2 regions of the Bradyrhizobium sp. IAR9 genome follow, and region 2 is predicted to be linked to the other one. Evidence: predicted binding sites of a transcription regulator. Region 2 holds the regulator's gene; the other holds the start of a gene.
What was found. Region 2 encodes LexA, which represses DNA repair genes until DNA is damaged. Its sites were predicted from a motif close to TGTTCNNNNTGTGTTCNG; they were not measured.
Positions count from the first base shown of each region.

Region 1: GGD67_RS10245 (YifB family Mg chelatase-like AAA ATPase) is a predicted target of LexA. The motif match lies at 2,072-2,089, and genes of this name have one in related genera.

Region 1 is NZ_JACBZW010000003.1:251,531-259,319, reverse strand. It holds gene GGD67_RS10260 (CpaE family protein) at 1-700, shown strand, start outside; gene GGD67_RS10255 (tetratricopeptide repeat protein) at 722-1,495, opposite strand; gene GGD67_RS10250 (PilZ domain-containing protein) at 1,675-1,920, opposite strand; gene GGD67_RS10245 (YifB family Mg chelatase-like AAA ATPase) at 2,149-3,687, shown strand; gene GGD67_RS10240 (hypothetical protein) at 3,784-4,257, shown strand; gene GGD67_RS10235 (PAS domain-containing hybrid sensor histidine kinase/response regulator) at 4,382-6,619, shown strand; gene GGD67_RS10230 (histidine phosphatase family protein) at 6,724-7,353, shown strand; gene GGD67_RS10225 (AI-2E family transporter) at 7,582-7,789, shown strand, end outside.
Region 2 is NZ_JACBZW010000010.1:17,367-25,155, forward strand. It holds gene GGD67_RS24515 (GAF domain-containing protein) at 1-306, opposite strand, end outside; gene GGD67_RS24520 (hypothetical protein) at 525-959, opposite strand; gene lexA (transcriptional repressor LexA) at 1,493-2,194, opposite strand; gene glp (gephyrin-like molybdotransferase Glp) at 2,370-3,581, opposite strand; gene GGD67_RS24535 (hypothetical protein) at 3,630-3,800, opposite strand; gene GGD67_RS24540 (hypothetical protein) at 3,804-4,010, opposite strand; gene GGD67_RS24545 (HAD family phosphatase) at 4,179-4,808, opposite strand; gene GGD67_RS24550 (alpha-hydroxy acid oxidase) at 4,817-5,950, opposite strand; gene GGD67_RS24555 (S41 family peptidase) at 6,305-7,642, shown strand; gene GGD67_RS24560 (EAL domain-containing protein) at 7,733-7,789, opposite strand, start outside.

The sequences.
Region 1 (7,789 bases), on a different contig from region 2:
CACCGCGGGCCTCGACTACAACCAGGACCCCGTGCAGGGCATCGCCAACGCGGTGCTGTCGCAGGACCGGCCGGACACGGCGCTGATGGAGCGCCTGCTCTCCAAATGCACCGAGCGCCTCAGCCTGCTCGCGGCGCCTGCCACCCTCGACCGCGTCTATGATTTCGGCGCCGAAGCTTTCGACGCCGTGTTCGACACGCTGCGCATGACCACCCCCTGCATCGTGCTCGACGTTCCCCACCAATGGTCCGGCTGGACGCGGCGCGCACTGGTGAACGCCGACGACATCGTCATCGTGGCCGAGCCCGATCTCGCCAATTTGCGCAACACCAAGAACATGCTGAGCGTGCTGAAGGCGGCGCGGCCGAACGACCGGCCGCCGTTGTACTGCCTCAACCAGGTCGGCATGCACAAGCGCGCGGAGATCGAGGTCAAGGCGTTCGCCAAGACGATGGAAAGCCAGCCGATCGCGGTGATCCCGTTCGATTCGAAACTGTTCTCCACCGCAGCCAATAACGGCCAGATGATCGCGGAGGTCTCCAAGAGCCACCGCACCACCGAGCTGTTCCAGAACATGGCGAACCGCCTCGCCGGGCGCGGCGAGGTGAAGAAGCCGAAGCGCTCGCTGCTCGGACCGCTGCTGAAGAAGCTGAAGGGCAAGTCAAGCCGCAACTCGGCGCCGCATCGCAAGGCGTCGTAAGCGTACACCAGGAGGGGCGGATTACTTGTCCGCCCGCTGCTGCTTCTTGGCCAGCAGCTGCCGCAGCGCCGCGACCTTGGCCGCGGCCTGGTCCGGCGGCAAATCGGCCTTCACGAGGATTTCGGCCTCGGCCTCGCGGCCCTGCAATCCCAGCACGAGCGCGAGATTGGCGCGGACCCGCGCATCGTTCTGATTGCGCTGATAAGCGCGGCCGAGCACCTGTTCGGCCTTCGGCAAATTGTTTTGCAGCATATAGGACAGGCCGAGATTGGACAGCACGGTCGGCTCGTCCGGCACGATCTTCAACGCCGCGGCATAATATTGCTGCGCCTCCTCGTTGCGGCCAAGCTGATCGAGCGCGGCACCCTGCGCCGACAGGATGCGCCAGTCCGGATCCTCGGGCGTATGCGCGCGGCTGAGGACGTCGAAGGCCTGCTGGAAATTGCCGCTGTCGGCGAGCGCGCGGCCATAGCCGGCGAGCAGCGCCTTGTTGCTGGGATGGGCGAGCACCGCCTGCTCCATGACCGCAACCGCCTGCGCGCGCTGGCCGGACTCGCGCAGCGCCTTGCCGTAGGCGAGCGCAACGTTGGGATCACTGGGCTTGGCGCGATAGCGCTCGCGCAACGCATCCATTTCCGGCTTGGCATCGGCCTTGACGGCCGTTTCCGATCTGACACCGAGCGCGCCGGTCACATCCTCGATGCCGGCGGTCTGGCAGCCACCCAAGGCGAGCACCAGAAGTGCGGGAAGCAGCAATCTCGCCGGGGGAGAGGCGAGGGACGAACGCTTGGACATACTCTGATCACTCGGCAACTGATCAGAGATGCTTACCGATTAACGCTAAAGTCCCGTTAAGGACGCGGCTTGGGAGATCTCAAAGCATGATCCGGAAAAGTGCGCAGCGGTTTTCCGAAAAGATCATGCTTGAACAACAACCTAAAGCGCGATGCGATTCATCCTCATCGCGTCGCGCTTTAGTCGGTGAACTCGGCACCGAATTCGCAGCCGATGCGCCAGCGCAGGCGGCACTGGCGGGAATAATCGGGTGCGAAGATGATGGTGAATTGCGGCGGCACTTCCAGGAATTCCGCCACCACTTTCACGCCGCCATCCGAAATATCGGTGATCGTGCAGTCCCGCGGCAGCGAGCCCGCGCCAAAATGGATCTTGGCGAGCCGGCTGCATACCCGACGTTCGCTTCTCCGGCGATTTGCAAGCATTTGAATTGTTCACCCGTTAGACCACGGCCCATCCCGCAGCCTTAGGAGTAGCGGACATTCGTTGGAATGTGCTGAGGACAGAAGCTGGCATTCGAGGCTTAGTGTCGGCGTGGTGTTTACGTTTGGTTAGGGCTTGCTCCCCGTCCCAGATCGTTCCCGTATTGTTCTTGCGGAAACGGCCCGCCTCTGCTACCCCTAATTGTGCGAGAGGGGCAGGCTGGTTTGAGCATGGTTCAGCGGGTTTCCACCGTCGCCTTTGAGGGGATCGAGGCCCGTGCGGTCGACGTGCAGGTGCAGGTCGCGCCGGGCCTGCCGGCCTTCGCGATCGTCGGCCTGCCGGACAAGGCGGTGTCGGAGGCGCGCGAGCGGGTGCGCTCGGCGCTGATCGCCTCCGGCCTGGCGCTGCCGGCGCGGCGGATCATCGTCAATCTGGCGCCGGCCGACCTGCCGAAGGAAGGCAGTCATTACGACCTGCCGATCGCACTCGGCCTGATGGCGGCGATCGGCGCGATCCCGCCGGATGCGCTGACCGGCTTCACCGTGCTCGGCGAGCTCGGCCTCGACGGCTCGATCGCGCCCGTGGCCGGCGTTCTTCCCGCCGCGTTCGGCGCCAATATGCGCGAGGAAGGGCTGATCTGCCCGGTCTCGTGCGGCTCCGAAGCGGCGTGGGCGAGCCCGGACATCCAGATCATCGCGGCAAGCTCGTTGATCCAGATCGCCAACCACTTCAAGGGCACGCAGGTGCTGTCGCGGCCATCACCGAAGGTGCATGAGCCCGCCGCCTCGACGCTCGACCTGCGCGACATCAAGGGTCAGGAAAGCGCCAAGCGCGCGCTGGAGATCGCCGCCGCCGGTGGGCATCATCTGCTCATGATCGGCGCGCCCGGCGCCGGCAAGTCGATGCTGGCGGCGCGCCTGCCCTCGATCCTGCCGCCGCTGTCACCGAGCGAACTGCTCGAGGTCTCGATGATCGCCTCCGTCGCCGGCGAGATCGAGGGCGGCGCGCTGACCGCGCGGCGGCCGTTCCGCTCGCCGCATCATTCCGCCAGCATGGCCGCGCTCACCGGCGGCGGCATGCGTGCAAAACCCGGCGAGATCTCGCTGGCGCATCAGGGCGTGCTGTTCCTCGACGAATTGCCGGAGTTCGATCCGCGCGTGCTGGATTCACTGCGGCAGCCGCTGGAGAACGGCGAAGTCGCGGTGTCGCGCGCCAATCACCGCGTCACCTACCCTGCCCGCTTCATGCTGGTCGCGGCGATGAATCCGTGCCGCTGCGGCAACGCGTTCGAGCCGGGCTATGCCTGCAAGCGCGGCCGCGTCGACCGCTGCACCGGCGACTATCAGGCGCGCATCTCCGGCCCGCTGATGGACCGCATCGACCTGCGCATCGAAGTGCCGGCCGTGACCGCGGCGGATCTGATCCTGCCACCGCCGGCGGAAGGCTCCGCCGAGGTCGCCGCCCGCGTGGCCGCGGCGCGCGACATTCAGCTCGCGCGTTATGCCGATGCCGGCCTGCCCAAGGTTCGGACCAATGCCGAGGCCCCAGCCTCCGTGCTGGAGGAGATCGCAAAGCCGGACGCGCAGGGCCAGAAGCTGCTGCGCGACGCCGCCGAGACCATGCGGCTGTCCGCGCGCGGCTATCACCGCGTGCTGCGGGTGGCGCGCACGCTGGCCGACCTCGATCGCGCCGACAAGATCGGCCGGCTGCATCTCGCCGAAGCCTTGTCCTACCGCGCACTCGCGGAGGATGTGCGGCAGATGGCTTGATCATTCCGCGCATCAACCCGGCGGTAACGAGTTTCCTTTACGCTCTGCAAACCATAAGGCCCAATGAGTTCCCCGGGCCCGGACGAGTAGAGTGTCATGTTGCGTTTCAAGATCCTGGCCTCGGTTGTTCCCTTGTTGGCGGCTGCGGTGTTCGCCCGCGCGGAGATCGGTTCGGTCTCGAATCCCTGCATCGCCCTCGGCGAAACCTCGGTCGAGCTCACCTCCCTGTTCTGGACGGCCGCCGTCCATGTCGCCTTCACCGAAGATCCCGCCCGGGCCACGGTGCGGGTTCAGATCACCGATGATGCCGATACGGCGGACTTCGCCGTGGTCGACGACGGTCTCGGTTCCGAGCCGGATTCCTGTCAGGCCAATCCCTCGACGCGCCTCGTCTCGATTGCCGCTCAGCCCGTCGATGGCGGCCAGGTGATCTATCTCTCCACCGAAGGGCCGGCGGATTACCGCATCTATGTGCGCTCGAAGTCGTTCTCGCAGCGCGAGGCCGCGGCGCTGATCGTCGGCGCCCATGGTGGCCATCGCCCGCTCCCGCTCCAGGCCGCCTCGCTCTGAAGCGTTAACACCTCGTTAGTCCTGTTTGGAGGCAGCGCCAAAGCCTCAAGCTGTTCGCAAGGTCGGCGCGACATCGTCGCAGACGGCGGGTGGCGGGATTCGAAAAAGAGTCGGGGTCGGTGCGATGAGTCGGACGTTCCGGATCAAGGTGCGCATGCGCCGTTTCAGGCGACAGCATCCCCGCATCGCCTTCGCGATCCGCTCTTTCATGATCTTCTCGGCGACCTTTGGCGGCGCCTATGGTTTCGTGTCCGGCAGCCGGTCCGAAAGCTCCGGCTACGATCCCCACACCTTTGCGATCGGCGCGAGCTTCCTGTTCGCGCTCGCCTGCCTCGGCCTTGCGACGCTGAGCATGCGCCTGCGTTTCGTGAACAAGCGGCTGCGCACCCTCGCCGCCCACAACGAGGCGCTGATCGACCGCAATTGGGAGCTGAAGGAAGCGGAAGAACGCGCCCGCAGCCTGTTCGAGCAACAGGGCGACCTCATCGTGCTGCGCGCTACCGATGGCCGCATCACCTTTGCCAACGAAGCCTATTGCGCGCTCGCAGGACAGGCGCGCAGCGCGCTGGTCGGCACGCGTTTCGATTTCGACGTGCTGGAGCAGGGCGACAGCGCCCGCGAAAGCAGCGGCACACGCATCCACGACCAGAAGATCGCAACCCCGCTCGGCGCGCGCTGGATCGCCTGGCGCGAAGGCTATGTCCGCCTCGATGCCGGACAGCCCGCCGAATTGCAGAGCGTGGGGCGCGACGTCACCGACCGCACCGAGACCGAACGCGCTCTGTCCGACGCGCGCGACCAGGCCGACGCTGCCAACCGCGCGAAATCGCGCTTCCTCGCGATGGCTTCGCACGAGATCCGCACGCCGCTAAACGGCATCATCGGCATGGGCGGCCTCCTGCTCGACACCAATCTGACTCCGGAGCAGGGGACGTACGCCAAAGCGGTGAAAACCTCAGGCGAAGCCTTGATGGCGCTGATCGAGGAACTGCTCGACTATTCCAAGATCGAGGCCGGCAAGCTTGATCTGGAGCAGCGTCCCTTCGCGCTCTCGACCCTGGTCGAGGAGATCACCGAGCTGCTCGCGCCCCGCGCGCAGGCCAAGACGCTGGAGATCGCCGCCTATGTCGACGAGCGCCTGCCGCTGGAGGTGGTCGGCGATGCGGCGCGGCTGCGCCAGGTGCTGCTCAATCTCGCTGGCAACGCCATCAAGTTCACCGGGAGCGGTGGCGTCGCGCTGATCGTCGAGCCCGGTATCTGGCCGAACGAGATCAGCTTCCTGGTCCGCGACTCCGGTATCGGCATTGCGCCGGAGGCGCAGCAGCGCATCTTCCGCGAATTCGAGCAGGCCGACGAGCGCGTCGCCCGCACCTATGGCGGCACCGGGCTTGGCCTTGCCATCAGCGAACGCATCGTCAAGCGCATGGGCGGCCGGATCACGCTCGCAAGCGAGCCGGGCAAAGGCTCGACCTTCGAGATCGCGGTGCCGCTTCCGCCCTCGCAAGCCAGCGCCGGACAGACGGCCTTTCCGAGCCCCGACCTCACCGGCAAGTCGATGCTCCTCGTCGCCGACGGCATCGAGGCCTCGCTGATCGCGCGGCGCCTCGAGCGCTGGGGTGGCCAGACCTGCATGGTTGCGGATGCCGCGGTTGCCGAAGCGCTGCTGCCGGAACGCTCATGGCACGCGGTGCTGATCGATCGTGCGATCGGCCCTGCCGCGGCCGACCAGCTGGGCGAACTGGCCCGCGCGCATGCGCTGCAGCGCCTCGTGCTGCTGACCTCCAGCTCGCGTCACGAAAAGCTGTCGCCGGCCTTCACCGGTTTTCTGGTGAAGCCGCTGCGGGCGGCCTCGCTCGCCGCGCGCCTTGCGATGACGCCGGAGGTGGCCTCGCCCGATCTGGCGCCGGAACCACCGGCGGAAGCTGCCGGCGCGACACCGGCCAAAGCAGCGACCAAAGGCCTGTCGATCCTCGTCGCCGAGGACAACGAGATCAACGCGCTGTTGATGCGCTCACTGCTGACGAAGCTCGGCCATCGCGTCGTCATCGCCGTGCACGGCGAGGCCGCGCTGGAGTCCTGGCTCGCCGCTTCATCGGCCGGCACGCCCTATGATCTCGTGCTGATGGACATCCAGATGCCGCAGCTCGACGGCATCGAGGCGACGAAGCGCATCCGCGCGCATGAGGCCGCGACCGGCGGCCACCACACGCCGATCCTCGCGCTCACCGCCAATACGCTGGTGGAGGACCGTTATGCCTGCTTCGAGGCGGGCATGAACGGATTCCTGATCAAGCCGCTCGATCGCGACAAGCTGGACGAAGCGCTGGCAGGGCTGGCGGCGTCACGGCGGCTGGCTGTCTGATCCGAAAACCTCACGGGAACTTCGTCCCGTCAGCAATCGATAATTGAAATCGACCGCGTTGCGCGCCACCATCCTCCGGGGGCCTTTGCAGGAGGGTTTCGCGCATGACCGTGCTTTGCCGCCTCGTATTCATTGTTCTTCTCGCTGGATTTTCCCGACACGCCGCGGCCGATACGCCGGAGCTCATCGCCTCGCTCAAGCAAGGCGGCTACGTGCTGATCTTTCGGCACACCGCCACCGACGACAGTCAAAAGGACGTCTACCCCTTCAAGTTCGACGACATGAGCGCCCAGCGTCAGCTCAGCGAAAAGGGCAGGGACATGGCGCGCCAGATCGGGGCAGCGATCAAGGACCTCGAGATTCCGATCGGCGATGTCTACACCAGCCGACTCAACCGTGCGATCGAGGCCGGCAAGCTGATCTCCGGCCGCGAGGTCAAGCCGGTCGACGCGTTGACGGACAGCAGCAACGCCAGCGCATCGGGAATGGCAAACCCGACCGGCGCCAATGCAAAGGCCGGACAGGCGGTGCGCCAGCTCGTCGACACGCCGCCGAAAGCTGGTACCAACAATTTCCTGGTCACCCACAAGACGAACATCGCCGATGCCTTCGGCAAGGAGGCCGGTGACGTCGGGGAAGGCGAGGCCTTCGTTTACAAGGCCGGCAGCTCCGGCCCCGCCACCTTTGCCGGACGCATCAAGCCTGCAGATTGGAGCGCCAAAGCCGGCAAGTGAAGCGCCCGCATTCGACCCTGTTCGCTGGTGTGATGGAGGGGCCGGATTTCCCCGGGCTCCCGACGAGCCGGCTCACCTGGAGGGTGTCCGGCCGATGACTCGGCAATTGAGATTTGCCGGGACATTGCCGACACGCCGCGGGCAGATTGACGTTGTCCGACTTGCTCCCGCACGATCGTCTTGTGATACCCACGTCTTGCGAGTTCCGACTGAAAGGCTGGCGAACACGTGAGAACATCGGAAGACCGCTCATTTCTCGTATTACTTGCTGCAATCACGGTCGGGTTTGGCTGGGTGCTTTGGCCTTTCTCCGGAGCATTGCTGTGGGCCACGCTGCTGGCCATCATCTTCGCCCCGCTTTATCGACGCTTCCTGGAAATCCTCCCGGGAAAGCGCAACCTTGTCGCATTCTCCACCGTCGTCGTCGTGGTGGTGA
Region 2 (7,789 bases):
GAACAGCACCATCACGGCTTGCAGGAATTCGCCTGCGAACACCGGCACCGCCACGCCGCAGGTGAGGCCGGCCGCGACGGCCTGATCGATCCGCTTGAAATAGGAGTTGGCGAATTTCGTGAGGATGACGGGATGGCCGCAGGCCCAGGCCTTGCCTGGAAGCCCCTCGTCATATCCGAAGTGCAGCTCTTCGCTGACGGCCTTGAACGCGGACAGCCCTTCATCGTAGAGGCCGCCGCCGAATTCCAGCCGCATGCGCGTCCGGTCAGGCACCCAGAGTTCAACGACGCGAATGAAGGTTTTCATCGAGCGTGTCCGCCGCCTCAAACCACGACAGCATCGGTCATTTGGCTGCGGAGCGGACGTTCAAAATTCAGGCAGCACGGCTCAAACTTCGTGCGGCGACGAGGCGAGGCGGCGGCGCTCGCCGATCGAATTTCATGAAACAAAAACCCACCGGGCTCGCCGGCCTCGGCCGGCGACGGCATTTCAATCCTGGCCCTCGGCTTATCGGGCGGAGGGCGTCAGCCGATCGGCAGTCGTGTGACCGTCGGGCGACTGTCGGCGATGATCTGCGGCTTGTGCTCGCGCTCGCCGATCGGCTGGGTCACCGGCAGTTGCAGCACGGTTGCGCGCTGGCCTTCGACCAGTTGCGTCACCAGCACGGATTTGCCGTCCGGGAATTCGATCGCGTCATGATGGCGATCGGGAATGTGCGGATCGATCTTGCCGAACTTGCCGACGCGGGAGTTGACGGTGCGCGTCCAGATCCAGCGGTTGTCGTAACGGACGTCGTCGGCGAAGGCGAGCTCCGTCCCCGGCAGCAGGCAGACCGCGACGGAGAGATCGGCTTCGGAGGCGAAGCCGCGCGTCGAGGTGCCGCGGAATGTTGTCGTAACGATCGTCTCGCCGACTTCTGCGGGGCGCGTCGCGACGGCATGCAGGCTGTAGTCACACATCGGGTGCTCCTCAATGCAGAGATAGCGACCCGCACCTCTTTCGGAGGCGCAGGCCCCTACCAGAGTGGAAGCACGTGACGGTCTGCTCGGTTGTAGGCAAATCTGCGGCTGGGATCCGCGAGCCGCGATCACATTATCTTTTCCATCTTTTCCGAATTTGTTAGGAACAAAGTCGGCTTCCGTGCATTTGGCAGCCGCGTCTCGACAACCGCGCGTGTCAACGACCGGCGGAGTGATGCGCTTGCGCGGCAACGGCTTGCGATGCTGATGTTGCGATCAGCGTTGCTGCGGCTGCACTCAAACGAGCTGCGCATTTGGGCCGTCCCCCCTCGAACTCGAAAGGCCGCGAAGCGATGTTGCGTCGCGCGGCCTGCCGAGGATGTCGCGAAAGGAGGAGGGGCCGGACAATCTGTGCGATACCAGAAAGACTATCCAGCCGGAGCGGACCGTCATCCGCTCCAATCTCTGATCGGCGAGGCCGATCGAAGGCGCGCGCGAGGCGCTAAAGACTTCAGTATCGAGTACTTCCGGTATCAGTACTTGCGATAAAGCCCGATCAGCTTGCCCTGAATCTTCACGCGGTTCGGCGGCAGGATGCGCACCTCATAAGCGGCATTGGCGGGCTCCAGCGCGATCGAGGCGCCGCGGCGGCGGAAGCGCTTGAGCGTGGCTTCCTCGTCGTCGATCAGTGCCACCACGATGTCGCCGGTATCGGCGCTCTCATTGCGCTGGATCAGCGCCATGTCGCCGTCGAGGATGCCGGCCTCGACCATGGAATCACCGCGCACTTCGAGCGCGTAATGCTCGCCGGAGCCGAGCATGTCGGGCGGCACGCTGATCGTGTGGCTGCGGGTCTGCAAAGCCTCGATCGGAGTACCGGCCGCGATGCGGCCCATCACGGGCACCGCAACGGGTCGCTCGCCCTCGTCCGCGGACGGGCTGGAGCTCGCGCGTAGCTTGCCGAGATTGCCCTCGATGACGCTTGGCGTGAAGCCGCGTCGGTTGCCGGCGGCAGCCTGGAGCTCCGGCAGCTTGATCACTTCGATGGCCCGGGCGCGGTTGGGCAGGCGGCGGATGAAGCCGCGCTCCTCGAGCGCGGTGATCAGGCGGTGGATGCCTGACTTCGAGCGCAGGTCGAGCGCATCCTTCATCTCGTCGAAGGACGGCGGCACGCCGCTTTCCTTCAAGCGCTCGCTGATGAACCGCAGAAGCTCGTATTGTTTGCGCGTTAACATCTCGAACAAAGTCCCCCGGTTGATGTCGTTCGATTCCGAGACGATGAGTTCAGCGATAAGCCGCTACATCTCGAAACAAATCATGAACGGACACTATATGTTCGATATGTGTTCCGCAACTGCTTAATTTACCGTGAACAGAACGAAACTCACGGAATGCGTGTGGCGGCGCAGTTCAGACGGGGAGCCGCAGCACCTCGCAGGGGCTGCCGGCCTCGGCCTTCGGCGCAAACGGTGCGCGCACGAGAAGTACCTGTGCTGCAGCAAGATTCGCAAGCAGAGAGGAGTCTTGATGGCTGACGGGAAGGGCGACGAGCGCGCCGTCGTCGCGCTTTTCCAGGCGCGCGCGCAGATAATCCTCGCGCTGGTCGTTGGCGCCGAGATCGCGGCCCAGCACGACGCGCTCGCGATGATGATGAATCACTGAACGGCCCGACAGCGCGCGAATCAGCGGCACCATGAACAGGAAGGCGCAGACGTAGGACGACACGGGATTGCCGGGCAGGCCGATGACGCCCATCGCCCCTAACCGCCCGTGCATCATCGGCTTGCCGGGCCGCATCGCGATCTTCCAGAACGCCATCGCGATGCCTTCGTCCTTGAGCGCCTGCTGGACCAGATCGTGGTCGCCGACCGATGCGCCTCCGGTCGTGACCAGGATGTCGGCGCCGCTTTCACGCGCGCGGCGGATGCCGGCGGTGGTGGCCTCCAGCGTATCGGCGGCGACACCGAGGTCGATGGTCTCGGCGCCTTCGCTGCGGGCGAGCGCGTGCAGGGCATAGCCGTTGGAATAGACGATCTGGCCGTGCCCGGGCGTTGAGCCCGGCATCACCAGTTCGTCGCCGGTGGCGAGAATCGCGACCTTCGGACGGCGGCAAACGGCGAGCTGCGGGTGGTTCATTCCGGCGGCGAGGGCGAGATCGCGCTCCGTCAGACGGGTTCCCTTGCGCAGGAGAACGTCGCCCTCGCGGAAATCGACGCCGGCGGGGCGGATGTGCCGACCCACGATCGCGGCTTCCTTGATCGTTATGTGCTTGCTTTCGGCGATCGTGTCCTCCTGGATCACGACCGCATCCGCGCCGTCGGGAACGACGCCGCCGGTGAAGATCCGCACGGCTTCGCCGGCGCCGACCTTTCCCGTGAACGGACGGCCCGCCGCGACCTCACCGATCATTGTCAGCGTGGAACCCATTGTTGCCGCATCGGCCGCGCGCACGGCATAGCCGTCCATCGCCGACATCGCCTGGGGCGGCTGGGTGCGCCGCGCAGCGACGTCCTGCGCGAGCACGCGATGGTAGGCTTCGTCGAGTGAAACCATCTCTGCAGGCAGCGGCTCTGCACCCGCCAGCACCGCAGCAAGGGCGTCGGAAACCGGCATCAAGGCCACGGCGAAACTCCTGCTCGGCACGTTCGGATGAAATGTTCCGACAGTCTTCTAGCCGAGCGCGGGGGCAGAGGCAAAATGGCGGAGCGGGCAGGATTTATCCTGCCGCTTCCAGCCCAGGATGGAAGGCAGGCTCAGGCTTGGCATGATCCAGAGAACGAGACCGATCGGCAGGAGGGTGGCCATGGCGAGGACGAGAATGACGAGCGCCACGGCCAGCATCGCTCAACTCCCGCTCGGCCGGTCCGGCCCGGCGTCCAGCGCGACGTCGGGAGCCTTCGGGCCTTGATCCTTGTCGGGCAGCGGATCGGCCTGGGATTTCAGGTCGGCGGCCTTGCTGATCAGCTTGGCGGAAAGGTCAGAATCCGAGGTGGTTCTTGCGAATTCAAGCAGGAGAGAGGCTTGCTTGGTGAGATAGGTTTTGCCCAGCACGTGCATAAGTCCGGTGTAGAAGTCCCAACGGACTCAAGAGTCCGTAAGGGGCCATTCCGTTCCCGGAACTCCGTACAAAAATGCACAAAGCGCTCTGGTTCCTCATTTTGGGCAAAATTGGTTCCGGAAGACTTGGCGACATTGGCGTCTCCCGCTGCGCGGAGATCGTCAGATGCCCAATGCCTTCAAGGCGTTCCCGACGTCGCGCGGCGACGTCACATGCACCGCTGTCAGCCCGCGCGACCGCGCGCCTTCAACATTCTCGGCGAGATCGTCGAAGAAAACGATACGTCCTGCGGGCACGCCGATGGCGGCGACGACATGGTCGAAGGCTTCCGCATCCGGTTTGCGCAGGCCGATGCTGGACGACAGATATAGCGCGCGGAAATGGCCGAGCAGTTCGCCGTATTCCTTCGAGAAATAGTCGACATGCGGCCGGTTGGTGTTGGAGAAGGCGTAGAGCGGCATCTGCTTCGCCGCGCGCGGCAGCAGCTCGGCGATGTCAGGCATCTCGCCGGCGAAGATCGCGTTCCAGCCTTCCAGGAACTGGGCGTCCGAAATGCCGATACCGAGCGAAGCACGCAGCGAGGCGAAATAGTCCTCGTCGCTGATCTTGCCGACCTCGTGCAGCCGGTAAGCCTCGTCACGCACATAGCGCGCGACGATGGCCTCGGGCTGGCAGCCGGCATGTCCCGCCCAGCAGGCGATCGCCTTGGAGAAGTCGATGTCGAGCACCACGCGCCCGAGATCGAACAGCAGCGCATCCGCGCTGCCGGGAGAAAGCGAGTTCACTTGCATCCTTTCACTCAGTATCGATACGGATCGTGATCGAACAGCGGGAATGCGCTGAACACGCTCGGCGCGTTGGTGGCGGTCGCCGGATGCAGGCAGGATTTGTCGACCTCGGCAAATGACGTGGCGCCCAAAAGGCCGAGGCAGCGCAGCACTTCGTCCTCCAGCAGCTCCAGCATCCGCGCGACGCCGGCCTCGCCAGCCGCCGCTAGCGCCCAGCATTGCAGCCGGCCGATCCCGACCATGTCCGCGCCCGCCGCGATCGCCTTGACGATGTCGGTGCCGCGACAGACACCGCCGTCGACCATGATCTTGGCGCGGCCCTTCACGGCCTCGACGATCTCGGGCAACACATGCATGGCGCCGCGGCCGTGGTCGAGCTGGCGGCCGCCATGGTTGGAGACGTAGATCCATTCGACGCCGTGATCGATCGCGATCAGGGCGTCCTCGGCGGTGGCGATGCCCTTCAGGATCAGCGGAATCCTGAACTTGTCCTTGATCATCTTCACGGTCCGCCACTCCAGGCCCTTCTGGAAATCGCCGCCGGTGGCACGCAGGCGGCTTTCGCGAACGTAGCGCTTGGCGATGTCACGCTCACGACGGCTGTAATGGGCGGTATCGACGGTCAGGCAGAAGGCGGCATAGGCGCTCTTCTCGGCCCGGCTGACGACATCGGCGACAAAGGCGTCGTCGCCGCGGACATAGAGCTGATAGAGCCGCAGCGCATCGGGTGCGGCTTCGGCGGTCTGCTCCAGGCCGGGCTCGGACACCGAGCTCAGCATGTGCGCTGCACCGAAGGTGCCGGCAGCGCGCGCGACGCTCGCCGCGCCATCCGGATCGAAGATCTCGAGCGCGCCGACGGGGGCGAGCACCACCGGCAGGCGCATCCTGCGGCCGAACTGCTGAACCGAGCCGTCGACCTTGCGGACGTCGCGCAGCACGCGCGGGCGGAAGGCGATCTCGTCCAGCGCCATGCGGTTGCGGCGCATCGTGGTTTCGGTCTCGGCGGCGCCCACGATGTAGTCCCAGGCGTTCTGGTTGAGGTTGGCCCGCGCTTTCCGAATGAATTCGTGCAGGTTTTGGAACGGCTCGTTGCTGGCGCCGAGCTCGACGTTCCGTTCCGGCCGGATCCGGGGTGCTTCGTTCATTGTTATCCTCCCGAGAATTTGAAGCCTTGTGTCATCGCCTAACCCGTCCAGCGTTCCAAAACCATCCTAAAATGGCATGGCTGCGCGGCGTGGACGGGCGCACCGATTGCCCCTTTAGGTACCTTTGGGGGCGGGCCAGTCCTGCAACGTTGCCAAAAGTTTAGGCCCGAACGAAGCGATTTTTGCGGTGTACCGGTCAGCGGTGCATCCCGGCCTTGAAGAAACCAGAATGGTATTGTGAGAAGTGGATTGGATCGCCAATTGCATGGCGCTTCCCAAGTCTGCTTCCCAAGTCTCGAGAGACGAGCCCAAGCAAGCTCAAGCGAACCGCCAAGCAAAAAGGCAAGCCCATCCATGCGGAAAACCCTGCTGTTCCCTCTGGGCGCGCTCACCGGAGCGTGTCTCACCCTTCTGGTCGCCAGCCCGCACGGTGGTGTATGGGCGGCACGGGCGGCAGCGAGCGCGGACAATGCCTATTCCCAGCTCAACCTGTTCGGCACGGTGTTCGAGCGCGTCAAAGCGAGCTATGTCGAGAAGCCCGACAACGCCAAGATGATCGAAGGCGCGATCACGGGCATGGTGACCTCGCTCGACCCGCATTCGCGCTACATGAACGCTAAGGCCTGGACCGAGATGCAGGAGACCACCTCCGGCGAGTTCGGCGGCCTCGGCATCGAGGTCACGATGGAAGACGGCCTCGTCAAGGTCGTTTCGCCGATCGACGATACGCCCGCCTCGAAGGCAGGCCTGATGTCCGGCGACCTCATCAGCAAGATCGACGGCGAGGCCGTGCAGGGCATGACGCTCGAGCAGGCCGTCAACAAGATGAAGGGCCCGGTCGATACCAAGACCAAGCTCACCATCGTCCGCAAGGGCGCTGACGCGCCGCTCGACGTCGCGATCACGCGCGAGATCATCCATGTGCGCCCGGTGCGCTTCCACGTCGAGAACGGCGACATTGGTTATATCCGCGTCACCTCGTTCAACGAGCAGACCACCGACGGCCTGAAGAAGGCGATCGCCGCGATCTCCAAGCAGGTGCCGCAGGAGAAGCTCACCGGCTACGTGATGGACCTGCGCAACAATCCGGGTGGACTGCTCGACCAGGCTGTGTCCGTGTCGAGCGCCTTCCTCCAGCGCGGCGAGGTCGTCTCGACCCGCGGCCGCAGTCCGGAAGAGACCCAGCGCTTCACTGCGCATGGCGGCGACCTCACCAAGGGCAAGCCGCTGGTGGTCCTGGTCAATGGCGGCTCGGCCTCGGCTTCCGAAATCGTGGCCGGCGCGCTGCATGACCACAAGCGCGCGACCATCATCGGCACGCGCTCGTTCGGCAAGGGGTCGGTGCAGACGGTCATTCCGCTCGGTGCCGGCAATGGCGCGCTGGCGCTGACCACGGCGCGCTACTACACCCCGTCGGGCCGCTCGATCCAGGCCCAGGGCATCGCCCCCGACATCGAGATCCTGCAGGACGTGCCGCCGGAGCTGAAGGGCCGCATGGACACCATGGCGGAGTCCCAGATGCGCGGGCATCTCTCAGCCGGCGAGGGCGGCGAGCAGACCGGATCGCAGTCCTACGTTCCGCCGAAGGAGGAGGACGACAAGGCCCTGCATGCCGCGTACGACTTCCTGCACGGCGTGAGCGCGAATGCAGTGGCCGCAAAGCCCGCGTCGAAGGCTGCAGTGCCGAACTAGGTCTGGCGGCCTCCAGACATCGATCGCCCGGGAGTGGATGTCCGCTCCCGGGCGATTTCGTTTGGGACCTTAGCGGTGTCCGCAGCGGGCCTAACTCGCCTCGCGGCGGCGGGCTTTCGCGCCGCCGCGCTGGGCGAGCCGGCTGCG